Regions from separate parts of the Aeribacillus sp. FSL K6-1121 genome, predicted to be linked through region 2. Evidence: a T-box and tRNA genes for the amino acid it is inferred to sense, from the RefSeq annotation. Region 2 holds a T-box; the other holds one or more tRNA genes.
What was found. The T-box of region 2 lies ahead of ileS (isoleucine--tRNA ligase). A T-box ahead of a tRNA ligase gene usually reads a tRNA of that ligase, here a tRNA-Ile.
Positions count from the first base shown of each region.

Region 1: it has a tRNA-Ile gene. The T-box ahead of ileS (isoleucine--tRNA ligase) is inferred to sense a tRNA for this amino acid. The anticodon was not compared.

Region 1 covers NZ_JBBOPS010000001.1:2,238,051-2,241,298, forward strand. The annotation lists gene NSQ61_RS10860 (TraR/DksA C4-type zinc finger protein) at 1-145, shown strand, start outside; tRNA gene NSQ61_RS10865 (tRNA-Asn) at 206-277, opposite strand; tRNA gene NSQ61_RS10870 (tRNA-Ile) at 377-450, opposite strand; tRNA gene NSQ61_RS10875 (tRNA-Gly) at 457-527, opposite strand; tRNA gene NSQ61_RS10880 (tRNA-His) at 915-990, opposite strand; tRNA gene NSQ61_RS10885 (tRNA-Phe) at 1,008-1,080, opposite strand; tRNA gene NSQ61_RS10890 (tRNA-Asp) at 1,191-1,266, opposite strand; tRNA gene NSQ61_RS10895 (tRNA-Met) at 1,269-1,345, opposite strand; tRNA gene NSQ61_RS10900 (tRNA-Ser) at 1,356-1,445, opposite strand; tRNA gene NSQ61_RS10905 (tRNA-Ile) at 1,458-1,534, opposite strand; tRNA gene NSQ61_RS10910 (tRNA-Met) at 1,541-1,614, opposite strand; tRNA gene NSQ61_RS10915 (tRNA-Ala) at 1,625-1,697, opposite strand; tRNA gene NSQ61_RS10920 (tRNA-Pro) at 1,711-1,787, opposite strand; tRNA gene NSQ61_RS10925 (tRNA-Arg) at 1,791-1,867, opposite strand; tRNA gene NSQ61_RS10930 (tRNA-Leu) at 1,873-1,961, opposite strand; tRNA gene NSQ61_RS10935 (tRNA-Gly) at 1,969-2,040, opposite strand; tRNA gene NSQ61_RS10940 (tRNA-Leu) at 2,047-2,128, opposite strand; tRNA gene NSQ61_RS10945 (tRNA-Lys) at 2,136-2,211, opposite strand; tRNA gene NSQ61_RS10950 (tRNA-Thr) at 2,529-2,601, opposite strand; tRNA gene NSQ61_RS10955 (tRNA-Val) at 2,761-2,836, opposite strand; rRNA gene NSQ61_RS10960 (23S ribosomal RNA) at 2,933-3,248, opposite strand, start outside.
Region 2 covers NZ_JBBOPS010000001.1:838,121-841,368, reverse strand. The annotation lists gene ileS (isoleucine--tRNA ligase) at 1-2,025, opposite strand, end outside; T-box leader at 2,079-2,303, opposite strand; gene NSQ61_RS04370 (DivIVA domain-containing protein) at 2,355-2,864, opposite strand; gene NSQ61_RS04365 (YlmH family RNA-binding protein) at 2,960-3,248, opposite strand, start outside.

The DNA.
Region 1 (3,248 bases), 1.4 Mb from region 2:
TACAGATATTGAGGGAAAAAACGTAAACGTCTATCCGTCACATGAACATAAACGATATGAAAAAATGCTTGATGAAGAGGATTTAACAGTTTTATGGGGAGATCTTCCATTAACAGAAAAAGAACCATATACGAAAAATGATTAAAATTACAAGAAGACAAAAAAAGCGTTGCAAACTGCAACGCTTTTTTTGATTTCGAAATGACTCCGCAGGCAGGATTCGAACCTGCGACCGTTCGGTTAACAGCCGAATGCTCTACCACTGAGCTACTGCGGAATATAAAAAAAATTTAAGGCATTTTGCCAAATAGAACAGCTATTGACTGACAATTGCAGCAATGTCAATTGCCCAACTAAGCTGCTTAAAAAATAGCAATGGGCCTGAGTGGACTTGAACCACCGACCTCACGCTTATCAGGCGTGCGCTCTAACCAGCTGAGCTACAAGCCCATATTAAGCGGGTGATGGGAATCGAACCCACGACATCAGCTTGGAAGGCTGAGGTTTTACCACTAAACTACACCCGCGCGAAAATATTTATTTTTCTATTTAAATGATAAACACGCATTTTCCATGCCTCTTCCTCTTCCAGCACTGTTCGAGGATGTAAATGCGTCGAGGCAACTCGCAGATTATTCATTGAAGTGTCGCTCGTGGCTGAGGTTTTACCACTAAACTACACCCGCACGAAAATATTTATTTTTCTATTTAAATGATAAACACGCATTTTCCATGCCTCTTCCTCTTCCAGCATTGTTCGAGGATGTAAATGCGTCGAGGCAACTCGCAGATTATTCATTGAAGTGTTGCTCGTGGCTGAGGTTTTACCACTAAACTACACCCGCATAATAAGCTGATAATAGAAATAAATACTTATTTTCAATGCCATATTATCTATCTCTACTATAGGCAAATGGGGCGACTGATGGGAATCGAACCCACGAATGCCAGAGCCACAATCTGGTGCGTTAACCACTTCGCCACAGTCGCCGCAATTAATAAAACAATGGCTCGGGACGGAATCGAACCGCCGACACAAGGATTTTCAGTCCTTTGCTCTACCGACTGAGCTACCGAGCCGTAAAACTCCGATAAAAAATTATGTACAATCCATCATTAAAGAAAGAATTCATTGACACAACCTGCTGTACTTGAAAAATTCCTCCTACAGCTGTTGAATCAATAATTAATGGCGGTCCCGACGGGAATCGAACCCGCGATCTCCTGCGTGACAGGCAGGCATGTTAACCGCTACACTACGGGACCATTGGTTGCGGGGGCAGGATTTGAACCTGCGACCTTCGGGTTATGAGCCCGACGAGCTACCGGACTGCTCCACCCCGCGATAATAATGACGGAGGAGGAGGGATTCGAACCCCCGCGCGGTTTGACCCGCCTCTCGGTTTTCAAGACCGACCCCTTCAGCCAGACTTGGGTACTCCTCCATATAATAAAGATGGTGGACCTTGCAGGATTCGAACCTGCGACCGGACGGTTATGAGCCGTCTGCTCTGACCAGCTGAGCTAAAGGTCCGAAAAATGGCGGTGGAGGGGATCGAACCCCCGACCTCACGGGTATGAACCGTACGCTCTAGCCAGCTGAGCTACACCGCCAAATTAAATATGGAGCCTAGCGGGATCGAACCGCTGACCTCCTGCGTGCAAAGCAGGCGCTCTCCCAGCTGAGCTAAGGCCCCCCTTTAAATTCCCTGGTCGGGAAGACAGGATTCGAACCTGCGACCCCATGGTCCCAAACCATGTGCTCTACCAAGCTGAGCTACTTCCCGATATGGCGCGCCCGAGAGGAGTCGAACCCCTAACCTTTTGATCCGTAGTCAAACGCTCTATCCAATTGAGCTACGGGCGCAAATATGGTGCCGAGGACCGGACTTGAACCGGTACGGTAGTCACCTACCGCAGGATTTTAAGTCCTGTGCGTCTGCCAATTCCGCCACCCCGGCAGAGAAAAGCGGAAGACGGGATTCGAACCCGCGACCCCCACCTTGGCAAGGTGGTGTTCTACCACTGAACTACTTCCGCGTATTATGCGGGTGGAGGGACTTGAACCCCCACGCCGTAAGGCGCTAGATCCTAAGTCTAGTGCGTCTGCCAATTCCGCCACACCCGCGTCAAAATGGTGAGCCATGGAGGATTCGAACCTCCGACCCTCTGATTAAAAGTCAGATGCTCTACCGACTGAGCTAATGGCTCATAAAAAAATTTTTTCTCCTAATCCATTTTTCATTTGTCAGATGTCCCTTCCTCTGCCAGTCTTTTCGAGGATGTTGGATGCGTCGGGACAACTCGTCGCTTATTCGATGAAGCCTTGCTCGTTGCTCTACCGACTGAGCTAATGGCTCATATAAAGTAATTTTTTCTTAAAAATCGGTCATATGCCCCTTCCTCTTCCAGTTTTCTCGAAAACGCTGGATGCGTCGGGACAACTCTCTGATTGTTCGTCGAAGCATTGCTCGTTACTCTGACGACTAATCTAAAAGCTCCTGCTCAATATGCAACACCTTTAATGATGCCGGCGAGAGGAATCGAACCCCCAACCTACTGATTACGATTCAGTTGCTCTGCCAATTGAGCTACACCGGCATGATGAATACAACAATCAATAATCAGTCTTGCTTCATTTGATCGTCGTTCCAATCTTAGAAATCTTGTCCAAGGAAAAGTTCAATTGGTACGATGAAGCAGCATGAAAGACGATATCTCGACCGTGCTTTGCCAATTGAGCTGAATCGATATACTGTATGGTGGAGGATGACGGGATCGAACCGCCGACCCCTTGCTTGTAAGGCAAGTGCTCTCCCAGCTGAGCTAATCCTCCAATTCAAAAATCACCAGAGGACATATGCAAAGTAAATAAAAGTCCATAATTCTTTCAAAACTAGATAACGGTTCCTTCACGAATAGATGCTCTTTCTTGGTTAAGTCCTCGATCGATTAGTATCCGTCAGCTCCACGTGTCACCACGCTTCCACCTCGGACCTATCTACCTCGTCATCTTCAAGGGATCTTACTCGCGTTTAGCGATGGGAAATCTCATCTTGAGGGGGGCTTCACGCTTAGATGCTTTCAGCGCTTATCCCTTCCGCACATAGCTACCCAGCGGTGCCCCTGGCGGGACAACTGGTACACCAGCGGTGCGTCCATCCCGGTCCTCTCGTACTAAGGACAGCTCCTCTCAAATTTCCTGCGCCCGCGACGGATAGGGACCGAACTGTCTCACGACGTTCTGA
Region 2 (3,248 bases):
TTCTCTTAATTTTTCTACAGAAACACGATGCTGATTTGGATCAAAATCAAACAAATTTCCTAACAAGAAACGGTACGTGTTGCGAATTTTCCGATATACTTCAGATACTTGTTTTAAGATTGCATCAGAGACGCGAACATCCGATTGATAATCAACTGATGCTACCCATAGACGAAGAATATCTGCTCCAAACTGTTCCGTCACTTTGGCAGGAACAACAACATTTCCTAGCGATTTGCTCATTTTCCGTCCTTCGCCGTCCAGCGCAAATCCATGGCTTAAAACGCCTTTATATGGAGCTTTTCCTGTGACAGCAACTGCTGTAGACAGCGATGAATTAAACCAGCCGCGATATTGGTCAGAGCCTTCTAAATAAAGATCAGCAGGACGCTGCAAATCTTCCCGTTCAACTAAAACTGCTTGATGAGAAGAGCCTGAATCGAACCAAACGTCCATAATGTCTGTTTCTTTTGTAAAAATGCCGTTCGGGCTTGAAGGGTGTGTAAATCCTTCTGGAAGCAGGTCTTTTGCTTCGCGTTCAAACCAAACGTTCGAGCCGTGCTCGCGGAACAGTTTTGCCACATGTTCAATCGTTTCATCTGTTATGATCGGCTCCCCATTTTCACCATAAAACACTGGAATTGGCACGCCCCATGCCCGCTGACGGGAAATACACCAATCGCTTCGATCGCGGATCATGTTATGAATGCGAATTTCTCCCCAATTAGGGATCCATTTCGTTTCTTTAATTGCTTGCAGCAATTCATCTCGAAAATCTTTAATGGACGCAAACCATTGCGCTGTTGCTCTGAAAATCGTTGGTTTCTTTGTCCGCCAGTCATGTGGATAGGAGTGTGTAATAAATGAAAGCTTTAGCAATGCCCCTACTTCTTCTAATTTTTCCGTTATTTTTTTATTTGCGTCATCATAAAACAATCCTTCGAACCCTGGAGCTTCTTCTGTCATGTACCCTCTTTCGTCGACAGGACATAATACGCCTAGGTTATATTTTTGTCCGACGACAAAATCGTCTTCCCCATGGCCTGGCGCTGTATGGACGCATCCTGTACCAGCGTCGGTCGTTACATGTTCGCCAAGGATCACTAATGAATCGCGGTCATAGAACGGGTGTTTCGCAACCACATATTCCAGCTCTTTGCCTTTAAACGATTTCACTACTTCATATTCTGTCCAGTCCAGCTCTTTTGCCACTTCTTCGAGCAGAGCAGATGCGATCACAAACTTGTCAGCTCCAACCTTCACTACAGAATATTCCAAATCAGGATGAACAGCAATTCCTAAGTTTGCAGGGATAGTCCACGGAGTAGTCGTCCAAATGACGATTTTTTCTCCATCTGTTAATATATTTTTTCCGTCCTTTATTTCAAATGCAACATAAATAGAAGGCGAGCGTTTGTCATAATATTCAATTTCCGCCTCTGCCAAGGCAGATTCGCTCGATGGAGACCAATAAACCGGCTTCAAGCCTTTATAAATATATCCCTTTTTCGCCATTTCTCCAAAGACGCGAATTTGCTGGGCTTCATATTCTGGTTTCAAGGTGACATATGGATTTTTCCAGTCGCCTCGAATTCCAAGGCGTTTAAATTGCACGCGCTGGCGCTCAATTTGCTCCCATGCATATTGCTCGCAATGTTTTCGAAACTGCGCGACATCCATCTCTTTTCGATTGATTTTTTGTTTCTTCAAAAGTGCTGTTTCAATTGGCAGACCGTGCGTATCCCATCCAGGAACATACGGTGCGCAATATCCGCTCATGGATTTATAACGGACAATAATGTCTTTTAAAATTTTGTTTAAGGCATGCCCCATATGAATATCCCCGTTTGCGAACGGCGGACCATCATGCAATATGAAAAGAGGCCGTCCTTTCGTGCGCTCCTGCACTTTTTCATAAATATCCATCTCTTCCCATTTTTTCTGGATCTCAGGTTCTTTTTTCGGAAGGTTCCCTCTCATTGGAAAGTCTGTTTTCGGCATTCGTAACGTCTCTTTATAATCCATTCCCATTCCTCCACATAATATTTGTTCACTAAAATAAAAAAAACTCCTCATCCCTAAGGGACGAGGAGGAATCTCGCGGTACCACCCTTTTAGATGCGCACAAATCATGCACATCCACTCATAAACATAACGGACTTGGCCGCCACAGCCTACTAGCATGTTTCAGCTATGGACTCAAGGGTGATGTTCATCCTTTCGCCTTTACCCGGGCTTCCACCGTCCCCGGTTCGCTGTCATAAAGGGCTTGAAAGGACTACTGTCCCTCTCATTGTTTTGTCATATTCCGTTTTATTTTCGTATTATATGAAATCACGAACAAAAAAGTCAAGTTATACTTTCGGTTCTTCCGCTTCTTCTCCTAAGATTGGCTCGACATTGTATTCCATTAAGTGATCCCAATCATCATTTTTTAGCAGATCAAGCTGTGCTTCGATGAGCATTTGAAAACGGGTGCGGAATACTTTTGACTGCTTTTTCATCTCTTCGATTTCCATTGCAATTTTATGCGATTTAGCAAGTGCTTCATTGATGATTCTGTCAGCATTTTTTTCCGCTTCTTTAATGATCAGCTTCGCTTCCTTTTGAGCGTTTCTTTTCACATCTTCCGCAGCTTCCTGCGCAACTAAAATCGATTTATTTAACGTTTCTTCTATATTTGTAAAGTGATTCAGCTTCTCGGTTAATTCCTTCACCTTTAATTCCAATTCTTTCTTTTCGCGGATGACCATTTCATAATCTTTAATCACTTGATCTAAAAACTCATTTACTTCATCTTCATCATAGCCGCGAAAGCCTTTTGTAAATTCCTTGTTATGAATATCCAGCGGGGTTAAAGGCACAAATTCCACCTCCATATGTATGTTTTTCGCAAAACACTAATCCAATTATAAACGATTTTTCGACAGAATGGGCAAAAATCTTTCCATTTGTAATATTATTTTTGTATTCCGATCTTAATGCGCCACTTATCTTTTCTTGTTTTCCCTTCAATTGCCAAAACTTTGCTTCTTCCGAATCCTCGGACAGATAACACATCATCTTCCGCAATTTCAAAATGAGCATCCTCAACAATTTTCCAATTGACTTTGACAAGACTATTTTCAATAAGCGATTTTATTTTTTGCCGAGATTGGTGATAAACATTTGCTAGAACAGCATCGAGCCGAAGCGAAGAAACGGTGATCAAAGAAATATCCATTTCTTCTTCATGAGAAAACACATCT